Linked DNA regions of Actinopolymorpha singaporensis. The protein of the gene in region 1 interacts with the protein of each later gene in a pairwise test. Links are inferred from orthologs where the notes say so. Each region holds a gene or a part of one and is shown in the gene's direction. Other genes may lie near its edges. The genes, in order: ndk and BLU27_RS28355.

Evidence for each region.
Region 2: the proteins of ndk (region 1) and BLU27_RS28355 interact in binary tests that used the Escherichia coli proteins (3 or more experiments, as listed by UniProt). The link is inferred for Actinopolymorpha singaporensis from one-to-one orthologs.

What each region holds. Positions count from the first base shown.
Region 1 is NZ_LT629732.1:5,968,745-5,979,273, reverse strand. What follows is about bases 1-2,758. They hold ndk (nucleoside-diphosphate kinase), read left to right. Parts: upstream 1-1,053; coding sequence 1,054-1,464; downstream 1,465-2,758. Other genes in these bases: BLU27_RS26785 (Nramp family divalent metal transporter), read right to left, coding at 1,501-2,758; BLU27_RS26795 (DUF4233 domain-containing protein), read left to right, coding at 579-911; BLU27_RS26800 (bifunctional folylpolyglutamate synthase/dihydrofolate synthase), read left to right, coding at 1-574. Also shown: more of BLU27_RS26785, read right to left, coding at 2,759-2,790; BLU27_RS26780 (glutamate--tRNA ligase), read right to left, coding at 2,894-4,549; BLU27_RS26775 (helix-turn-helix transcriptional regulator), read right to left, coding at 4,644-5,633; BLU27_RS26770 (DUF2461 family protein), read left to right, coding at 5,774-6,478; BLU27_RS26765 (DinB family protein), read left to right, coding at 6,475-7,077; BLU27_RS26760 (sulfatase family protein), read right to left, coding at 7,120-8,610; BLU27_RS26755 (hypothetical protein), read right to left, coding at 8,805-9,005; BLU27_RS26750 (DUF1707 SHOCT-like domain-containing protein), read right to left, coding at 9,115-9,942; BLU27_RS26745 (hypothetical protein), read right to left, coding at 10,061-10,529. UniProt on the Escherichia coli protein: Major role in the synthesis of nucleoside triphosphates other than ATP. The ATP gamma phosphate is transferred to the NDP beta phosphate via a ping-pong mechanism, using a phosphorylated active-site intermediate.
Region 2 is NZ_LT629732.1:6,333,011-6,343,750, reverse strand. What follows is about bases 3,700-6,668. They hold BLU27_RS28355 (uracil-DNA glycosylase), read left to right. Parts: upstream 3,700-4,763; coding sequence 4,764-5,573; downstream 5,574-6,668. Other genes in these bases: BLU27_RS28350 (penicillin-binding transpeptidase domain-containing protein), read left to right, coding at 5,633-6,668; BLU27_RS28360 (maleylpyruvate isomerase family mycothiol-dependent enzyme), read right to left, coding at 3,705-4,511. Also shown: BLU27_RS28385 (hypothetical protein), read left to right, coding at 1-965; BLU27_RS28380 (DUF2089 domain-containing protein), read left to right, coding at 968-1,414; transcription elongation factor GreA, read right to left, coding at 1,553-2,059; mycothiol conjugate amidase Mca, read left to right, coding at 2,343-3,245; BLU27_RS28365 (hypothetical protein), read left to right, coding at 3,339-3,638; more of BLU27_RS28350, read left to right, coding at 6,669-7,534; BLU27_RS28345 (helix-hairpin-helix domain-containing protein), read left to right, coding at 7,562-9,421; BLU27_RS28340 (RtcB family protein), read left to right, coding at 9,418-10,740. UniProt on the Escherichia coli protein: Excises uracil residues from the DNA which can arise as a result of misincorporation of dUMP residues by DNA polymerase or due to deamination of cytosine.

The sequences.
Region 1 (10,529 bases):
CCTGCCGCTGCACGGCGTCCACCAGGCGCACAACGCGTCGGTTGCGCTGGCCGCGGTCGAGGCGTTCCTCGCCGGCGGCGTCACCGAGGGCGAGGGCCTGGACGCCGACCTCGTACGCGAAGGCTTCGCCAACGTCAGCTCGCCCGGACGCCTCGAGGTCGTCCGCCGCAGCCCGACGGTGGTGCTGGACGCCGCGCACAACCCGCACGGTGCGACCGCGACCGCGGCGGCGGTCACCGAGTCGTTCTCGTTCGAGCCGCTGGTCGGCGTGGTCGGGGTGATGGCGGACAAGGACGTGGAGGGGCTGCTGGAGGCATTCGAGCCGGTGCTCAGCCGGATCGTGTGCACCCAGAACTCCACCGCGCGCGCCATGCCCGCCGCCGAACTCGCCGAGATCGCGATGGACATCTTCGGTGAGGAACGCGTCGACCTCGCACCGCGACTGGACGAGGCGCTGGACCTCGGCATGCGCCTGGCGGAGGAGGAGGCCAGCGCACTCGGCTCCGGCGGAGTCCTGGTCACCGGCTCGGTCATCACCGCCGGCGAGGCCCGCGTCCTGCTCGGAGGACGGTGACGTCGTGCGTTCGGTACTCGCGGCGATCCTCGTCTTCGAGGCGATCATCGTCGGCCTGGCCATCCCGGTGGCCGTCTCGATCGAGAACGTCGGCGGCGGCCGGGCCGGTGCGGTCGGCGGCGGGATCGCCGTCGCCTGCCTGGTCACGGCGGGCCTGCTGCGGTTCCCCGCCGGGCGCGTGATCGGGTCGGTGCTGCAGGTGGTCGCGATCGCACTGGGGGTCGTCGTACCCCTGATGTTCTTCCTCGGTGCGATCTTCGCCGTGCTGTGGTTCGTCTGTCTCGTCCTCGACCGGCGCATCGTCGCGCTCCGGGCCGAGCGGGACCGCACCGAGTGACCGGTTACGCTGCGCATCCTGTCCGCCGTGTCAGCCCTGCCCGTCCCTCCGGCCCTGCCAGTCCTGTCCGCTCCGTAGGTTCTGTCCGTTCCGCCGGGCCGGCGTCCCCGCACGCCCGGCCCACTCATCGCGAGGAGTACGCGTGTCCGAGCGCACCCTGGTCCTGATCAAGCCCGACGCCGTACGCCGTGGCCTGGTCGGCGAGATCCTGAGCCGCTACGAACGCAAGGGGCTCTCCCTGGTCACGCTCGAACTCCGCACCATCGACGGTGCGATGGCCGACGCCCACTACGCCGAGCACGTGGAGAAGGCCTTCTACCCACCGCTGCGCGACTTCGTGACCAGCGGTCCGATGGTCGCGGCGGTGCTGGAGGGTGACCAGGCGGTCGAGGTCGTCCGGTTGCTCAACGGCGCGACCGACGCGCGGAAGGCGGCTGCCGGGACCATCCGCGGTGACCTCGCGCTGTCCAACCGGGAGAACCTCGTGCACGGCTCGGACTCGGCCGAGTCGGCCGCCCGCGAGATCGACCTCTGGTTCCCGAAGCTCGGCTAGCGCAGGTGCCGGGGCCGACCGCACCGCGCCCTGCGGTCAGCCGGCCCCGGTGAGGGTGAGCGCCACCAGCCCGAGGTTCAGCGCGGTCACCACGGTGGCGACGACCACCGCGGCCGCCGTGGTGAGCGGGTGGTTGGTGGCCTCGCCCATCAGGCTCCGCCGGGCGGTGAGAATCACCAGCGGCACCACCGCGAACGGCACCCCGAACGACAGCACCACCTGCGACAGCACCAGCGCCCGGGTCGGGTCGACCCCGCCCCCGAGCAGCAGCAGGGCCGGCGCCAGCGTCACCAGCCGCCGGACCAGCAGCGGGATCCGCCGGCGCAGCAGCCCCGCCATGATCATCGCGCCCGCATAGCAGCCGACCGAGGTGGACGCCAGCCCGGAGGCGAGCAACCCCACTGCGAAGACCACCGCCAGACCGCCGCCGAGCTGGTCGGCGATCGCGGTGTACGCACCTTCCAGCCGGTCTGTGCCCGGCACACCCCGTAGGGCGGTGGCGGCGGCCAGCAGCAACCCGAGGTTGACGGTGCCGGCCAGCACCATCGCCACCAGCACGTCGATCCGGGTGACGGCGAGGTAGCGCCGGACCACCCGGCCCGCGCGGCGGCGCACCCGGGCAGCGGTCGCGACCCCCGCCCGAACCCCGGCCGGGTGCCGCCCGGCGGAGGTCCAGGCAGCGAGTCTTCGCGCGGCCGGGCCGTCGGCGGCCAGGCCGGAGTGCAGGTACACCGCATGCGGCATCAGGGTCGCGCCGAGCATCGCGGTGGCCAGCAGCACGCTGTCCAGCCCGGCGAACCCCGGCACCAGGCCGGCCGCGACCTCACCCGGCGTCGGCGGAGCCACCACCAGGCCGGCCAGGAACCCGACCGTCACGACCAGCAGGAACGCGACGATGACGCGTTCGAACGGTCGCCGGCCGAGCCGGTCGTGCACGGCCAGCACCGCCATCGACACCGTGCCGGTGACCAGCCCGCCGGCCAGCAGCGGCAGGTCGAACAACAACGCCAGCGCGATCGCCCCGCCCACCACCTCGGCAAGGTCGGTGGCGACCGCGACCAGCTCCGCCTGCAGCCAGTACGCCAACCGGGCCCGCCGGGACAGCTCGTCCGCGACCAGGGCCGGCAGGGAACGCCCGGTGACCAGCCCCACCTTGGCGGAGAGGTACTGCACCAGACCGGCCATCAGGTTGGCGGCGACGATCACCCAGACCAGCAGGTAGCCGTACTCCGCGCCGGCGGTGACGTTGGTGGCGACGTTGCCGGGATCGACGTAGGCGACGGCGGCGACCATGGCCGGACCGAGCAGGGCCGCCCCCGAGCGCATGCGTACGCCCGGCCGCGGCCCACCGGCTCGGCTGCGCGTGCCCCGAGTACCCCCCGTACCCCCGATCGTGGTCGGCATCGGGGTGCCGTGGTCCGCCTCGGCCCTACGCCTGGTCGCCGGTCAGCGCGCGCACCCGCCGCAGCACCTCCGGCGCACCCAGTGCCCGGGCGACCGAGAACAGGTCGGGGCTGCGGGTGGAGCCGGTGAGCGCCACCCGGATCACCTGGGCGGCCTCCCGGATGGAGCCGGGGAACGCGTCCGGGTCGCGCTTGTACTCCTTGGCGTTCTTGGCGAAGCCGTGCCGGGCGGCGAGGTCGCGGATCTGCGCGAACCACTCCTGCGGGTCGTCCAGCTCCTGGTACCCGTCGGCGAACTCGGCTGCCAGCGTGCGGACGATCGCCGGGTCCAGCCCGCCCAGGCGCTCGTCGCCCGGGTCGGACACCAGGGGGAACAGCGCCGGGAAGAAGAAGCCGTACACCGGCCGGAAGTCCGACCAGCGCCGCAGGTCCTTGCGGGGGTTGTCCACCCCTTCGCGTTCGACGGCCAGCGCGCGTAGCGCGAGGTCGCGGTCCCGCGCCACGACGTCCACCAGCTCGGGGTCGTAGGTCTGCGCCCATGCGGAGAGCTGGCCGAGGATCTCCTCACCGGACAGGGTGGCGATGTAGTCGGCGCTGATGTCGGACAGCTTCACCACGTCGACAAGGGGACCGGCCACGCCGCAGTCGGCCAGCCGGATCGGTGCCGCCAGTGCCTCCGCCATCGGCAGGTCGGCGAGCCGGCCGTTGGCCAGGCCGCGCAGGTAGTACTGCGTGGCCGGCGCGGGGTAGCCCACCTCCAGGAAGAAGTCAACCGAGGCCTCGGGGTCCTTGCGCTTGGACAGCTTGCGCTTGCTGCCGCCGTCCTGCTTGTTCAGCGGCGCGATGTGGGCGTACTCCGGCGCCTCGAAGCCCAGCGCCTCGAACAGCTGCAGGTGCAGTGGCACCGACGAGATCCACTCGTCGGCGCGGATCACCAGGTTGACCCGCATCAGGTGGTCGTCCACAGCGTGCGCGAAGTGGTACGTCGGCAGTCGCGGCTCCTGCGCGGAGGTCTTCAGGATCACCACGTCGTTGCGGTTGGACTCGTGGGAGAGCTCGCCCCGGATGGCGTCGGTGAACCTCGTCCGTGCGCCGGGACGTGCGGGCGCGCGGAAGCGGACGACGTACGGTGCACCCTCGGCGAGCTTGGCCCGCACGGCGTCGGGCTCGGCGTCCCGCCAGATCGCCCACCGCCCGTAGTAGCCGGTCGGCAGCTTCGTCTTCTGCTGCGTCGCGGTGATCTGCGCCAGCTCCTCCTTGGTGGCGAAGCAGAGGTACGCCTTGTCCTGGCGCAGCAGCTCGCGGACGTAGCTGAGGTAGATGTGCGAACGCCGGGACTGGCGGTAGGGGCCGTAGTCGCCGGGCAGGTCCTCGGCCTCGTCCGGCTTCACCGCGAAGTAGGCGAAGGCCCGGTCGAACTGCTCCAGCGCGCCGGGGACTTCCCGCGCCTGGTCGGTGTCCTCGATCCGGAAGATGTAGCGGCCACCGGACTCGTCGGCGACGGACCGGTCGATGATCGCGACGTAGAGGAGCCCCAGGTGGGCCGACCCCGTGGGCGAGGGACCGACCCGCGTCACCTTCGCGCCCTCGGGCAGCTGCCGGGGCGGGTACTGCTGTTCCCAGTACGCCGGCTCGGGCAGGTCCGCCGGGAAGAGGGCGTCGATTTCGGCGCGGTCGAGCATCGCTGGTGATCTCCGTTGGCGAAGACGTGGGGTGGGATCGCTGCGTCGACCCTATGCGAGCACCGCCACCGGGCGGCGACCGGTAGGCCGGTGGTCATGCGGGCGGTGGCCGGCCGTGGCGTGCGGCCAGGCGGGCGCCGTGGTCGCGGACGGCGACCCGCAACTCCTCCGGTGCGAGCACGTCGACCTCGCAGTCCAGCCCCGCGACGAACGACACCAGCGGGCCCAGGTCGTTGGCGGCCACCCGCAGGATCGCGGACGGTGCATTGTGCTCGTCCGGCTCGCCGTCGGGTTCCAGCACGCCGACGCTGGGCGGGAACCGCCGGCGGGCCTCCGCCAGGCCGAACGGGACCCGGAGCCGGGCCTGGATCGACCACGGTGCGAGGTTGGTCCCTTCCGACACCATGGCGACCGCGTCCGGCGGGTCGGTGTGTTCGTGGTGCCGGCCGGTCAGCACCGGCTCCCGCACCCGGTCGACCCGGAAAGTACGCCAGTCGGCGCGGTCCCGGTCCCGGGCCACGAGGTACCACCGGCGGCCGGTGTGCACGATGCGGTACGGCTCGACCGACCGCTCGCCGGCCCGCCCCTGGTGGTCGAGATAACCGAACCGCACTCCCTCCGTACGCCGGCAGCCGGTGGCCAGGACGACCAGGACGTCGGCGTCCACCCGGGGGAGTTCCGGCCCGGGCAGTTGCACGGTGCTCGCCCGTACGGCGCTCACGCGTTCCCGCAGCCGGACCGGCAGCACCTGGTCCAGCTTCGCGAGTGCGGCGACCGCGCCGTCTGCCACACCGGACACCGCGGTGGTCGCGGCGACGCCGAGCCCGACCGCGATGGCCACCGCCTCGTCGTCGTCCAGCAGCAACGGAGGCAGCCGGCCCGAGGCGCCGAGCCGGTAGCCGCCGTGCGTACCGAGTTCGGCCTGAACGGGGTAGCCGAGGGAGCGCAGCCGGGTGACGTCACGACGGACAGTACGCGGGGTGACACCGAGGCGTTCGGACAGCTCCTCGCCAGGCCAGTGCGTGCGGGCCTGGAGGAGGGAGAGCAGCCGGAGTAGGCGCGCGGCGGTGTCCATCACATCCATGACCCGGCGATTCTTCCGCGCGCGGGCCGTCGGGGGCCAGCCCTTCGGCGCCGGATGGGCGGTCCGCGGCCGGTTGTCGGTGGGCGGTGGCATGCTCCGCACATCCCATCCGCGATCCCGCACCCGCCCGGGAGGTCCCCGTGGGACGACCTGCGAACCAGACCGCGAACCAGACCGCGAACCCAAGCGGCGAACGTCGCTGCACCGGCTGGCCGGAGGAGGCCTTCGACGTGCTGCTGCGGCTGGACGGCGACCCGACCCTGGCCGAACGCGAACGACATCGTCGCGACCGCGAGCGCCTGGTCCGCAAGCCGATGATCGCGCTGCTGCAGGACGTCGCCGACGCCGACGAGGCCTACGAGGACTTCCACGTCTGGGGCTTCGCCAAGATGCTGTGGCCATGGCAGCGGCAGGCCGGCATGGTCCGGGTCGCGCCCAACGTCGAACTGGGGGTTTCGTTCGACCTCGACGGGCTGGCCGTTCAGTGCTCGTGGTGGTACGCGCCGGGCGAGCAGGTCGAGCGCTACCGCGCCTCGGTCGCCGGTGACGCCGGCGCGGAGCTGGCGGAGATCGTCGAGGGGCTGGCCGGGGACGGGTACGAGATCGGCGGTGACCTGCTGAAGCGGATGCCGCGTGGTTACGCGCCCGACCATCCTCGGGCGAAGTTGCTTCGGCACCGCACGCTGACCGCCGCCCGTCCCGTCGGCGGCGAGGCCTGGTTGCACACGCCGGAGGTGGTCGACCGGGTTCTCGCGGAGTTCGCCGCGCTCCGCCCGCTGACGTCGTGGTTCGCCGAGAATGCCGGACCGGAGCTGTCCGCCACCGGGGCTAGCGTGCGTTCATGACCAGCCCCACGAGTCCCCCGCCCGCCTCCTCGACCGCCCCTTCGACGAGCAACTCGATGAAGGCGCACCTGCTCGACCTCTCCGACTTCGCCTGGCAGCGACTCCACCACCGGCTCGGCGAACTCACCGACAAGGAATACCTCTGGGAGCCGGTCGCCGGCGCCTGGACGGTCCGGCCGACCGGGGACGGCGGCCACGCCGCCGACGGCTCGGCCACGCCGCCGGAGCCGGCGCCGTTCACCACCCTGGCCTGGCGGATCGCCCACCTGACCGAGGTCCTCGGCGCCGAGCGGACCGCCACCTGGCTAGGACTGCCGGTCGGCCCGGACGAGGAGCCGGACCCGCCACAGGGCACCGCCGCCGCGGGGGTCGCCTCCCTGGAGCGTGCGCACGCGATCTGGCGCCGCCGGCTCGCCGCGGTCACCGACGAGGCGCTGGCCCGGCCAATGGGCGAGCTCGCCGGCCCGTACGCCGAGTCCGACGGCGCGGCCTTCGCGCTGCACATCCTGGACGAGCTGATCCACCACGGCGCGGAGATCGGGGTCGTCCGCGACCTCTACCGACACCAGCGTCCGCGGGATCCGTTCGCCGGCTCGTGAGCCACCCGGGCAGCCCGCGGTCCGGCGTGGTCGGCGTCGGCCTCACGGCTGCGCGTCGGTGACCCCGCCGTGCGTCCTGGGACCCGATCCGGACCCGGCCCGCTGGTGCCCGAACCGCACCGGCGTCCACCGACCGGAGTGCGCGGCGGGGTCGACCCGGCGTTGCGGCCCGGCGGGCACCTCTGGTGCGGGCACGATGTCTGGGGCAGCCTCACCGGCCGCCACCATCCGGGCGGCCAGGCGTCGCCGCAACTCGTCGGAGATCTCGCGGTGGGAGGTCAGTCCGGCCAGGTTGCGGAGTTCGTACGGGTCGCTGGCCAGGTCGTACAGCGCCGTCTCCACATACCGCTTGCCCGCCGGGTCGTTCCAGGGGTGCGCCTCGGGGTCGACGACGTAGTACTTCCACCGGGACGTCCGGATCGCGCGGCCCACCTCCGACTCGCTGACCTGCACGAACACCTCCTCTGGAAAGTCCGCGCCGGGATTGCGGACGAGCGGCAGGAACGACCGGCCCTGCATCTGCTTGGGCACGTCCACGCCGGCCGCGTCGAGCAGGGTCGGTGGCAGGTCGATCGTGCTCACCGGCCGGTTCAGCGCACCGCCGGAGTCGAAGCCCGGGCCTCGCAGGGCGAGCGGCACCCGGATCGAGGCGTCGTGGCAGGAGCGCTTGTACTCCCCGTTGCGGGTCTTGAAGTGGCTGCCGTGGTCGGAGGTGAAGGCGAGGATCGTGTCGTCGAGCAGGTCCAGGCTGCGCAGCGCGTCGACCAGTCGGCCCAGTCCCTCGTCGACCCGGCGGATCTGCCCGCAGTAGCCACCGAGGTGCTGGTGTGCCGTACCGCCCTGTGCCGACAGCGTGGCGAGGTCCGGCGGGAGCCAGCGGCCCTGGTAGCGCTCGGCGTAGCCCTCGGGTGCCGGATAGGTGTCCACCTCGTTCTGGTGGTGGGGCTCGATCAGCGAGACGAAGAGAAAGAACGGCTGTCGTACGCCGGAGCCGTCCGGGCCGGTCTGGTCGGCGACGAACCGGATCGCCGCGTCGAAGACCGCGTCCGAGCGGTAACCCGGCAGCATCACCGGCTCGCCGTCCTCGTCGAACATCACCGTGCGGTAGGCGTCGGAGACGAACTCCAGCACGTTCGCACCGAGCCAGCTCTGGTAGCCACCGCGCTTACCCGGCGGCACCGGCTCCTCGTCGGCGAGGTGCCACTTTCCGATGTAGCCGGTGGAGTATCCCGCGCCGGCGAAGCACCCGGCCAGCGTGGGCACGTCTGCCGGAAGAGTGCGGCCGTTGCGGAACACGCCCGTGGTGGTGGGGTAGGCGCCCGTCTGGATCGCCGCCCGTGCCGGCGCGCACACCGGCTGCGGCGTACACGCCTGGACCACGTGGGTCCCGGCACGCGCCATCGCGTCGAAGTTCGGGGTGAGGTCCAGCGGGTTGCCGTGCACCCCGGTGGTGTCCCAGCGCTGCTGGTCGGTGAAGACGACCACCACGTTGGGCCTGGCGGCAGGGGTGCGGTCGGGCCTGGCGTCGGGCATGGGCGGACCTTCCTGTCGGTGAACGGTGCCGGTCGGTCGGAGCTGTCACCGCCGTCGGGAGATCGTTCCACCGGAAGACGCACCTGAACAACGCGGCACGGCGAGCGCCGATCGCACCTGCGGCGGGACGGTCCGCGCGCCGATGCGCAGCTCGGACCCGCGTCAGGCGTCCGGGAGATCAGGCGTCGGGGAGATCAGGCGTCGGGGAGGACCGTACGGCTGACGTTGACCGCGACGCTCAGCGTCAGCGGCTCGCCGCCGCCGGCCAGCGGGGGATCGCCGACCATCACCTCGGCGTCGTCGACCGCGCCGAGCGCGCGGGCGCGGGACGCCCAGTCTTCGATGTCGGCGAGAGTGAGTCCCGACCCGGTCGGGAGACACAGGAACGCGGCCATGCGGCACATCTTCCCATCACATCCCGAAGCCTCCTACCCGGACCGGCTCCAGGTGTGGCGGAGTCGCGAAGTCCGGCTACCGGGCTTTCTGGGCTACAGGGCGTTCCGGCTACCGGCCGCCCCGGCGAGCGCGCCTGGCGTCCCGACGGGCCTGCCGAGCATCGCGCAGGGCGTCCCGGCGATCGGCCCGGGCGTCGGCCAGCGCGGATCTGCGCTGGGCCCGGCCTTCGCCGAGGGCCACGCCACGCTGGGCCCGGGCATCGGCGAGGGCCTCGCGTCTGCTCTCCCGGGCGGCCCGGAACCTGTCGTACGGCCGGGAGCTCGCCACCCGCAGACCACCGAGCAGGGAGAACGCGCGCACCCGCAGCGTCGGCGCGTCCTCACCGGCCACCTCGTCGACGTCGATGCGCCGGCCGCCGAGCAGGCTGAACCCCTCGGTGACCACCGAGACCCCGGGCGGGACGGTGAGGCTGACGCCCCCGATGACCGACACCGAGGTCAGAATGACCTCCGGCGCGTCAAGCTGGGCCTCGCGCAGATCCAGGTCGACACCGCCGATCAACGTCACCGACACCAGGTGGTCGCGCATTCGCCACCGGCCACCCCGGCGCAGCCCACCCAGCGGCGTCACGTGCCAGTCGGTGCGACCGCGACCAGCGGCGCGGCGTACGGCGGGGTCGGTGGCTTCCTCCGTGCCGGCCGAGGGCAGGTCGCGGAGGAGAGGTTCGAGCTCTCCGCGGGTGCGTGCGGTGTAGGAGCGTTCCAGCCGGTCGCTGAACTCCTCCAGGGTCAGCCGCCCCTCACCGCACGCGGCGTTGAGCCGGGACACGACCGCCTCCCGCTCGGCGTCGGAGGCCAGGATGTCGGCGCCGCCGGCCACCGGGTGGGCAGGTCCCGCCGGCTCGGACGGGTGGGGTTCGGGTTGCTGGTCGCTCATGGCCGCCTTCCCCGCGCTGTGTTCTGTCGGTGTTTCTGTCGGTGTTTCTGTCGGTGGTGGGCGGAGTCGCCCGTACGACGGACCGGGGCGTGTCCCGGTCCCGCCCACCGCGCGGACATTATCCCGCCGTACCGACAGGATCCCGCCGTACCGAAGGAATCCTGGTCTGCTCGGCCGGCGTACCGCACCATGCGCACCGCGGCCGGGTGAGCAGGCGGTAGGCAAGGGCGGCGACCCCGAGGCCGACACCCCACACGAGGTACGCGGACATGGCCACTCCCATGAACCAGGGCGGGTACGGGTCGGCTTGTGCCGCGGTCGCGGGCTGGGTGAGGAGCTGGACCAGGCCGGTTCCGAAGTACGCCGTCATCCCCACCGAGACAGCCAGTCCAGGGCCGAGGACCAGCCACCGCGGCACCCGGTGGCCGGCGAGACCGAGCACCCAGCGCGGCCAGACCCGTCCGAAGCGGTGCACCTGCGCCAGCGGCAGCAGCGTGCCGGCGAGTGCGGCGGCCGCCAGGAAAGCGAGCCCCGCCACCCTGCCCGCGGATCCGCTCGCGGGAGCCGCCTTCGGACCGAACCCGACC
Region 2 (10,740 bases), 360 kb from region 1 along the record:
AGTCCGCCACCGGGGACGCGATCCGGGCCGCCGAGCACGCGGCCGGGCCGCACGGCAACGGCGAGTACCCCACTACCGAGCCCCCCGCAGCTTCCACGCCCCCCACTCCGATGCCGGAGGGCGACGATCCCGTACGCCGGATCCTGGCCGACGTCGCGGCCGGCCGGCTCGGCCCGGAGGAGGCCGCCGCCCGGCTGGACGAGGCCCGCCGGACCGCCGACGCCGGGTCCGCTCCGTCCGGAAGCGGAGCGACCTCGGCCGGGGCGAAGGCGTCGGGTGGGCCCGGCGCCGGCACGTCGGAGCAGCGGACACTGCCCACGACCTCCGCGGCCGAGCCGACCAGCCGGGTGCGGGTTCGCGCCGTCGGGCGGCGGGTCCGGATCATCGGCGAGCCGTTCGTCTCGACGGTCGCGGTCGACGGTCCGCACGTCGTACGACAGGAGGGCGACACCCTGGTCGTCACCAGCGAGGGCGAGTTCGGGGCGTCCCTGGACGGCTTCACCCTGATGCGCACCCGGTCACTGCGCGACGTGCAGGAGCGGGTCTTCGACCTCGGACGCGAGCTCTCCGTACGCGTCAACCCGAGCCTGGCGGTGGAGGTCGAGGTCACCGCGGGCAGCGTCAACGCCGAACGCATCCCGAGCCTGGAGCAGGTGCGGGTCACCGGTGGCTCCGCTCGGGTCCGCGACGTGGAGGGTCCGATCGACGTGCTCGTGCAGGCGGGTTCGGCGCAGGTGGAGGGACGCATCCACCGGGGCAAGTCGCGGTTGCGGGCGGAGTCCGGCTCTCTGCAGCTGCGGTTGCTGCCGGGTTCGAGCGTGCGGGTGCGCCCCGACGTCCAGCTCGGCCGGGTCCAGTGGGAGCCGCCGGGCGCCGACCGGGACGAGCACGTGATCGGTAGCGGTGACGGCCAGCTCGACCTGGAAGTCGTGATGGGGATGGCGACCGTCAAGCAGGCGCCGTGAGCATGGCGTACGGCACGGGTGGATACCCGAGACATCCCTCCGCCCATGCGCACCGGCCGCCACGCGACTGTCCCGTCTGCGGTGCCGGTCTGCAGGTGACCCGGCTGAGCTGCGACGCGTGCGCGAGCGAACTGTCGGGAGTGTTCGAGTCATGCGGGTTCTGCGGCCTGACCGACGCAGAACGCGACCTGCTACGCGTCTTCCTGGTCTCGCGCGGCAACATGCGGGAGGTGGAACGGCACCTCGGCGTGAGCTATCCGACGGCCCGGCAGCGTTACGCCGACCTGCTGGCCAAGCTGGGTCTGGAAGGCGCCGGTTCGCCGCCCGCTCCTTCCGCACCGGCAGTTCCGAACGAGCCGGAGCAGAGCCGGGAGGACGTCCTGGCGATGCTCGCCCGGGGCGAGATCGACGTGGATGCCGCCGCCGACCGGCTCCGCCAGGTCGGTTAGCGACGGCGGCGGCAACTCCAGCCGGGGCAACCCCCGGAGTGCGTACGAAGGAACCCACGATGCGCGGCGTCACCGCGCATCGTGGGTTCTCGCTGTCCGGGCGGCGGCCCGGTCGACGGGCTGATGCCCAGCCGGTGCTCAGCCGAAGGGCACGGCGTCGACGATCTCCACCGTGACGCTGCGGCCGTTGGGGGCGGAGTAGGTCGCCTGGTCGCCCTTGCGCTTGCCGCTGATGGCGCGGCCGAGCGGCGACTCGGGGGAGTAGACCTCCAGGTCGACCGAGGAGTCCAGTGACAGCAGCTCACGCGAGCCGAGCACGAACGTCTCGGTGTCGTCGTCGCCCTGGAAGCGAATGGTCACCTTCATGCCCGGCTCGACGATCCCGTCGTCCGCCGGCGTGGCACCCACCCGGGCGCGGCGCAGCATGTCCTGCAGTTTGCGGATCTGCGCCTCGACCTTTCCCTGCTCCTCCTTCGCGGCGTGGTAGCCGCCGTTCTCCCGCAGGTCACCCTCGTCGCGGGCTTCACCGATCCTCCTGGCGAGCTCCGCGCGCACAGTACCCGTGAGATGGTCCAACTCCGCCTTCAGACGGTCGTAGGCGTCCTGCGTGAGCCAGATGACGTTCTCGTCGGTCGACTGCGTCACAGCTTTGCTCCTTGGTCATGCGGGGGCACTTCGGTCATTCGGAAAGAACCTGGTCGTTTCGCGCCGGTGCGCTCTCGGTGCGTGTCCGGAACTGTACGGACTGACCTATCAGGCTAACAACGCGCGGCTCTCCCGGCCATCCCACGTCGGTACGTCGAGGTCGGTGAGAAGAATGTCGGTGGTCTGAGCCACCATGGTGGTCGCGCGCAAATTTTGCAACCCGCGCCGCCGGACAGAGGAGAAAACTACGGTGCCTTCCACCGCACCCGCGCCGCTACGGCTGATGCACGTGCACGCTCACCCCGACGACGAGTCGAGCAAGGGGGCCGCCACCACCGCCCGTTACGTCGCGGAGGGGGTCGAGGTCCTGGTCGTGACCTGCACAGGCGGAGAGCGCGGATCGATTCTCAACCCGCACATGGACCGGCCCGATGTCCTGGAGAATCTCGCCGAGATCCGCCGGCAGGAGATGGACCGGGCACGGGAGATCCTGGGCATCCGGCAGGAATGGCTCGGTTTCGTCGACTCCGGTTTCCCCGAGGGCGACAATCCGGCTCCGCTGCCGGAGGGATCGTTCGCGGCGACGCCGGTGGAGGAGTCCGCCAGCGCGCTGGTGCGGGTGATGCGCGAGTTCCGTCCGCACGTCGTGACGACCTACGACGAGAACGGCGGATATCCGCACCCGGACCACATCATGTGCCACAACGTCACCATCGCCGCGTGGGAGGCGGCCGGTGATCCCGACGCCTATCCCGAGGCCGGCGAGCCGTGGCACCCGCTCAAGCTCTACTACCACCACTCGTTCCACTGGGAGCGCACCAAGGCGCTGCACGACGAGATGGTGCGCCGGGGACTCGAGTCGCCCTACGCCGAGCGGCTGAAGGAGTGGAAGCCCGACCCGGCGCACGCCGCCAGGGTGACCACTCGGGTGCCGTGTTCGGACTACTTCCCGGTCCGCGACAAGGCGCTGCTCGCGCACGCCACCCAGATCGACCCCGAGGGGCCGTGGTTCGCCTGCCCGCTGGAGGTGCACGTCGCCGCCTGGCCGACCGAGGACTACGAACTGGCTCGCAGCCTGGTGGAGGCGCCCGTTCCCGAGGACGACCTGTTCGCGGGGCTGCGCGATCTCCCCGAGGACGCACCCACCCCGCACAGCGCCGGGCGGCTCGCGCCGGAGGCCTCCTGAGGGCGTGCCCCCGCCCAGGGCTGCGACAATCGTCTGACGGGCCCGTGCGCGTGTCGCGGTCCATGAACACCCAGGTGGGAGAAGGTACGTCCAGTGCTGTACATGATCGTCCAGGCGGCCGCGCCGCAGGACGACTCGGCGTGGGTGGGTCCCGGCCTGCTCGGCTTCGTGGTGATCGCGGCGATCGGTGTCGCGACGGTGCTGTTGTGGCGCAACATGAACAAACAGTTGCGCAAGGTGCGGTTCGAGGAGCCCAACCCGCGCCGCCGTCCGGGACCCGGGCAACCGCCCGCCGGCGGTGACCGGCCGGGACCGATCGACGGCCCGGGCGACACCGCGGACGACGGCCGGCCCGGCCCGGACCAGTCCGGCGCGGAGGACCGCCGCCGCTGATCGGCTGACCCCACCGGCCTACCTGACCGGCTGATCCGCCGAGTTGCGGCTCAGCGGATCAGCTGGTCAGGGGACCACTCGGGCGTCGAGCGCGGCCCTGGCCGCCGCGTGGTCACCTTCGACGGTGAGCCGTCGGCCGAGTTCGTCGGCCGGCAGCCGCCGCCACAGCGCGAGCAGCAGGTCGCCGGCTGTTCCCGCGACGGTCGCGGCCGCGGAGGCCGCTTCGGCGTCGGTGAGCGCGGGGCCGGTTCCGACCGGCACTCCGCCCGGCTCGGCCGGAGGGCTCACCAGCCAGCGGCCGGCGTGGTCGGTACACCTCAGCAGCACCGGCGCGACGAGCCGATGGGGCCCGAAGCGCTGCGACCTCGGCATCATCACCTCCACGACCTCGCCCACCCCGTCGGCGGCCAGGTCGGGGTCGACGACTGGCCGGAGACCGATCGCGAGTTCGGCGTCGACACGGTGGACGCACACCTCGTGGGCCTGGCGTCGGGACCAGAACTCCGCGGTGCCGCCGTCGCCGAACACCCAGGTCGGCTGGGCGGGGTCGGTCGCGGCCAGCCGGTCGAGCAGCAGCTCGACGGACTCGGCGTACCACGGTCCCAGCTCGGAGCCGTCCGGGCCGGGTACGGTGTCCGACCCGCCACCGGGAAACTCGCTGGTCCGCACGATCTCCGCCGCCCACCGGTGCACCCGTCCGGTGTGCGCAACCAGGTCGGTGAGGGTCCACTCCGGGCAGGCGGGTACGCGGGCGGACGCCGGTCCGGTCTCGTACGCCGCCAGCAGCCGGGCACCCTCGGCCCGGATGAAAGCGGCGTAGGTAGGCGGGTCCAACGCACCGCGTGGTGGTACGGAGTCGGCGATCCTCGTCATGGCGTCAACATATGACCCCCAGCCGCTCTCCCCGATCAGGGTCGAGTAGTGAGCGAAGGAGCCGCGCCCGTCCGGCAAGGCGGAGGACCCGCGTATCGGTGTTCCACGCGCGACCACGACAACGCCGCCGGGGGGATGCGGGGCCTCGCTCGACCGGCGCGGCGGGTGGATCCGGTGGTGTCGGTGCGGTCCCATAGGCTCGGTCAGCGCAGCGGGGGCGGGCCGGGTCCAGCGACAGCCGAGGAGGTAGGCATGAGCGAAGTGGCCCAGGCGGAGCTGAGTGGCGTCGCCGAAGGCAGCGGTACCACCCAGGACATCGCCACCGAGGACACGGGCATCACCGAGGGCACCGGCATCACGCCCAAGACTGCGCCGCGAGCCACCCAGGGCCGCGGCTCGCTGGCCGAGTTGGTGGCCGCCGGCTGGGAGGATGCCCTGGCCCCGGTCGCCGGCCAGATCGCGGCGATGGGCGACTTCCTGCGTGCCGAGCTCGCCGCCGGGCGACGTTACCTCCCGTCCGGCCCCGACGTCCTGCGGGCGTTCCAGCAGCCGTTCGCCGACGTGCGGGTCCTCATCGTCGGCCAGGATCCCTATCCCACGCCGGGACACGCCGTGGGACTGAGCTTCTCGGTGGCGCCCCATGTGCGGCCGATCCCGCGCAGCCTGAGCAACATCTACCGCGAGTACGCCGCCGACCTCGGCCTTCCGCAGCCGTCCAACGGCGACCTGTCGCCCTGGTCGCGGCGCGGGATCCTGCTGCTCAACCGTTCGCTCACCGTCGAGCCCGGCCGCCCCGCCGCCCACCGCGGCAAGGGATGGGAGGCCGTCACCGACCAGGCCATCCGGGCGCTGGTGGCCCGGGAGACCCCGTTGGTCGCGATCCTGTGGGGCCGGGACGCACAGAGCCTGCGGCCGTTGCTGGGCAAGGTGCCCAGGATCGAGTCGGCGCACCCCAGCCCGATGTCGGCCGACCGCGGCTTCTTCGGTTCCCGGCCGTTCAGCCGGGCCAACGCCCTGCTGGCCGAGCAGGGCGGGGAGCCGGTCGACTGGGCACTCGACTGACCTTCACCGACTGACTCCTGGCACCTGACTGGTAGCGACGCAGCGCGACGGGGGATCTCATGCGTACACGCCTGGCGGCGGCGGTGGCCGCGCTCACAGCACTGGCGGCCGCGGCGGGCTGCTCGCCGGGACCGCCGGACGAGGCGTCCCGGGCGGCCCGGGCGTTCGCCGCGGCGTGGTCGTCCGGCGAGCTCGGCTCCACGGTCGATCCGCGCACGGCGAGGGCCGCGAGCCGTGACGTGGCGGCGGACACCAAGGCGGTTCGGGCACGGAAGACGTCCGTACGCCCGGCCGGCGAGCTGACCTGCCTCGACAGCGACCAGGCCGCGAAGCTGAAGGCGGACGGGAAGGTCTGCCGCCAGCCCCTGACCGTCACCCACGACCTGGCCGGTCTGGGCACGTGGCGCTACGCCACCACCGCGCAGGTACGCGAGGACGACCAGGGCAGGTGGAAGGTGTGGTGGACGCCGGAGACGTTCCACCCGAAGCTCGCGGCGGGCACGGCGCTCCGTCGTGAACGCGAGCTGCCGACCCGGGCGTCCATCCTGGACCGGTCGGGCAAGCCGCTGACCAAGCAGACTCCGGTCGTCCGGGTGGGGGTGGAGCCGCGCCGGGTCGAGCCGGACGTCACCTACGCCAAGCTGCAGCAGGTGCTCGACATCGACCCGGACGCCCTGCGCAGGCGGGCAGAGGCCGCCGGCCCGACGTACTTCGTCGACGTGCTGACCCTGCGCGAGCCCGCCTACCAGAAGGAGCGGGCCCGGCTGGACGCCATCCCCGGCGTGGTGACCCGCGAGGACATCATGTCGCTCGGGCCGTCGTCGTCGTTCGCCCGCGGCGTGCTCGGCGTCGTCGCGCCGGCGACCGCGGACTCGCTGAAGGGTGCGGGCCCGCTCGCGATGGACAGCGACGCGGTGGGCGCGAGCGGGCTGCAGGCGGCGTACCAGACCCGGTTGGCCGGCACCCCCGGCGGCCGGATCGACGTGGTGCGCACTTCCGGCGACCAGAGGGTGGCCACGGTGTTCTCGCAGACCGCGAAGCCGGGCAGACCTCTGCGGACGACGCTCGACCAGGACGTGCAGAACGCCGCCGAGGACGCGGTCGCCGGCCAGGCCAAGCCGACCGCCCTGGTGGCCGTACGGGCTGGCACCGGTGAGGTGCTCGCCGCCGCCAACGGCCCCGGCGTGACGTCGTACAACCGTGCCTTCGTCGGCCGCTACCCGCCCGGCTCGACGTTCAAGGTGGTGTCGGTGTCCGCCCTGCTGGCGGGCGGGCTGCGTCCCGGCGACACGGTGACCTGTCCGGCCACCACGTCCGTGGGCGGCAAGCATTTCAAGAACGCCTACGGCTTCTCGCTGCCCGACGGCCCGATGACCGAAGCGTTCGCGCACTCGTGCAACACCACGGTGGTCGACCGCGCCCGCGACCTGGACGACGGGGACCTGGTGGCGATGGCCGAGCGGTTCGGCATCGGCACGAACTGGAAGCTCGGGCTGCCGGCCTACTCCGGTTCGGTGCCCGAGCCCCGCGACCTGGTCGACCGCGCCGCCGGCATGATCGGGCAGGGGCGGGTGCTGATGAGCCCGCTGGGCATGGCCCTGGTCGCCGCGACGGTGGACGCCGGACGGCCGTACAAACCGGTGCTCCTGCCCGACGTGGCGCCCGGCGGTCCCGCGGGCGACAGGCTGCCGGCCGAACTGGTCGACCAGATGCGAGGGCTGATGCGGGCGGTGGTGGCGACCGGCTCCGCCAGGCAGTTGGACCTGCCCGGCCCGGACGTCTACGCCAAGACCGGGACGGCGGAGTACGGCAGTGACGACCCGCCGCGCACCCACGCCTGGATGATCGGCTACCGCGGCGACATCGCGTTCGCGGTGCTGGTCGAGGACGGCGGCGGGGGCGGCAAGGACGCGGGACCCGTGGCGCGTACGTTCCTGCGCGGCATCAACTTCGTGGAATAGGCACCCTCCCGCCCTAGACTCGAAGGCATGGCGCGACCGAACGAGCAGGTGGGCGCGCTCCTGCAGGAATACGCGGACCTGGTGGCGATCACCGGTGGCGCCCCCTACCGGGCGCGGGTCTACGAGAAGGCCGCGCGCTCGGTCGCCGGGCACCACCTCGACGTGTCCACGCTCGACGCCGCCGGCCTGCGCGAGATCCCCAACGTCGGTGACTCGATCGCGGCGAAGGTGGTCGAGTACTTCCGAACCGGCCGAATCGAGGAGGTCGAGCGGCTGCGTGCGCGGATTCCGGCCGGCGTACGCGAGCTGACGCAGATTCCGACGCTCGGCCCGCGCAAGGCGATGATGCTGTACGACGAACGCGGCATCGCCTCCGTGCAGGACCTGCTCGACGCGCTGGACGCGGGGCGCCTGAGGGGCTTGAAGGGCTTCGGGCCCAGGACCGAGGAGAATCTCCGGCACGGCATCACCCTGCTCCGCCAGGCCGGTGGGCGGGTCACGCTGGACGTGGCCATGGAACTCGCCGAGGAGGTCGTCGCCGCGCTGTCCGCGCTGCCGCAGTGCGAGCGCTGCACCTACGCCGGGTCGCTGCGCCGGATGCGTGAGACTGTCGGCGACCTGGACATCCTCGCCGCGTCGACCAAACCAAGGTCGCTGATGAAGGCTCTGACCGGACTGTCGCTGGTGTCGGAGGTGATCGCGCACGGCGACACCAAGACGTCGGTTCGCACCACGGCGGGGATGCAGGTCGACCTGCGGGTCGTACCCCCGGAGTCGTGGGGTGCGGCGTTGCAGTACTTCACCGGGTCCAAGGCGCACAACGTGCGTACCCGCGAGATCGCGGTACGCCAGGACCTCAAGTTGTCCGAGTACGGCCTGTTCACCGTCCCGCCGGCGCAGCGCAGGCACCGGCGCAAGGCAACGTTGACAGGCGAGCCGGCAAGTGGGGAAGGGCCGCCGGCCGAGTCGACCGAGCCGACCGAGCCGGCCGAGGAGTCCGGACCTCCCGAGGCCGGCGAGTTGGTGGTGTCGAAGTCGGAGCAGGAGGTGTACGCCCGGATCGGGCTGCCCTGGATTCCGCCGACCCTGCGGGAGGACCGTGGCGAGATCGAGGCCGCCCGCGACGGCACGCTGCCCGACGTCGTGACCGAACAGGACATCCGCGGCGACCTGCACACCCACACAGACCTCACCGACGGGGTCGCGCCGATGACCGAGATGGTGGCCGCGGCAGCCGAGCGGGGCTACGACTACTACGCGGTCACCGACCACGCGCCGAATCTCTACATGCAGCGGATGACGGACGAGAAGATGCTCGCCCAGCGCGAGCAGTTGCACGCTCTGGCGAAGCGCTACCCCCACCTCACCCTGCTGCACGGCACCGAACTCAACATCGACCCCGACGGCGAGGTCGACTGGCCGGCGGACTTCCTTGCCGGGTTCGACATCTGCGTCGCGTCCGTGCACTCCCACTTCAACCAGACCAGGGCGCAACTCACCCGTCGGCTGGTCCGGGCCTGCGAGAACCCGCACGTCAACGTGATCGGGCACCCGACGGCACGGCTGATCGGCCACCGGCAGCCGATCGACGTGGACCTCGAGGCGGTGTACGAGGCGTGTGCGGACACCGGCACCGCGCTGGAGGTGAACGCCTCACCGGACCGGCTGGACCTGAACGACGAGCACCTCCTGGCCGCCCGCCGCCACGGGGTGAAGTTCGCCGTCGACACCGACGCGCACGCGGTCGCCCACCTGGACTACCTGAGGTACGGCGTGGGCACCGCCCAGCGGGGCTGGCTGACGGCCGGCGACGTGATCAACACCTGGCCGCTGCGCAGGCTTCGGACGTTTCTGCGCAAAGGACGGAAAGGACGGGAGAAGCCGTGACCCAGGCACGCGTACCCGCACTGGTCCAGGAGACGCCGTACCGCTATCAGATCGAGCCCACCGGCCGGATGCGCGTGCCCGGCGTGGTGTTCGCCTCACCGGGGCTGCTGCCCGAGGTGGGCGGGGACCAGGCGCTGCAGCAGGTGGCTGATGTGGCCACGCTGCCGGGGATCGTGGACGCGTCGTACGCCATGCCGGACGTGCACTGGGGCTACGGTTTCCCGATCGGCGGCGTGGCCGCCACCGACATCGCCGAGGGCGGCGTGGTGTCCCCGGGGGGTGTCGGGTTCGACATCTCCTGCGGCGTGCGGCTGTACGCGGCCGACGTCGACGCGGCGGACTTCGCGCCGAGGAAGGAAGCGGTGCTGGACGGACTGAGCCGGTCGACGCCCCGTGGCATGGGCAAGGGGGCGGTGTGGGAACTGTCCGGGGCCGGCCAACTCGCGAAGGTGCTGGCGTCCGGCGCGAGGTACGCCGTCGAACAGGGGCACGGCGTGCAACGCGACCTTGACAGGTGTGAGGACTTCGGCGCGGTCGACGACGCCGACCCGGCCGCGCTGAGCGAACGCGCTGTCAAGCGCGGCTTGCACCAGTTGGGCAGCCTTGGTTCGGGCAACCACTTCCTGGAGGTGCAGGTCGTCGACGCGGTCCGCGACCAGGCGGCCGCGGAGGCGTACGGGCTGCGGGCCGGCCAGGTGTGCGTGATGATCCATTGCGGTTCGCGCGGCCTCGGCCACCAGATCTGCACCGACCACGTGCGCGCGATGGAGCAGGCGATGGCAGGCTTCGGCATCACGGTGCCCGACCGCCAGCTGGCGTGCGTGCCCGTCGACTCCGATCCCGGGCGGGCCTACCTGCGGGCGATGGCGTCGGCCGCCAACTACGCCCGGGCCAACCGGCAGTTGCTCGGCCAGGCCGCGCGCGGGGTGTTCGAACGCCTCACCGGCGCCGGGCTGGACCTGGTCTACGACATCTCCCACAACCTGGCCAAGGTGGAGACCCACCGGGTTGCCGGAGGGGCGGGAGCGGCCGGCGCACCGCGGCGCCTGTGCGTGCACCGCAAGGGCGCGACCCGGGCGTTGCCGCCTGGTCATCCCGACCTGCCGGCCGACCTGCGCGACCTGCCGGACGTGGGCCAGCCGGTGCTGATCCCGGGGTCGATGGGCACGGCGTCGTACGTCCTCACCGGTGTGCCGGGCGGGCCGGCGTTCGCGTCCACCTGCCACGGCGCGGGCCGCACTCTCAGCCGGCACCAGGCGGCGAAGGCCGTCCGGGGCCAGGAGCTTCGCCAGCTGCTGGAGAGCCGGGGGATCGCCGTA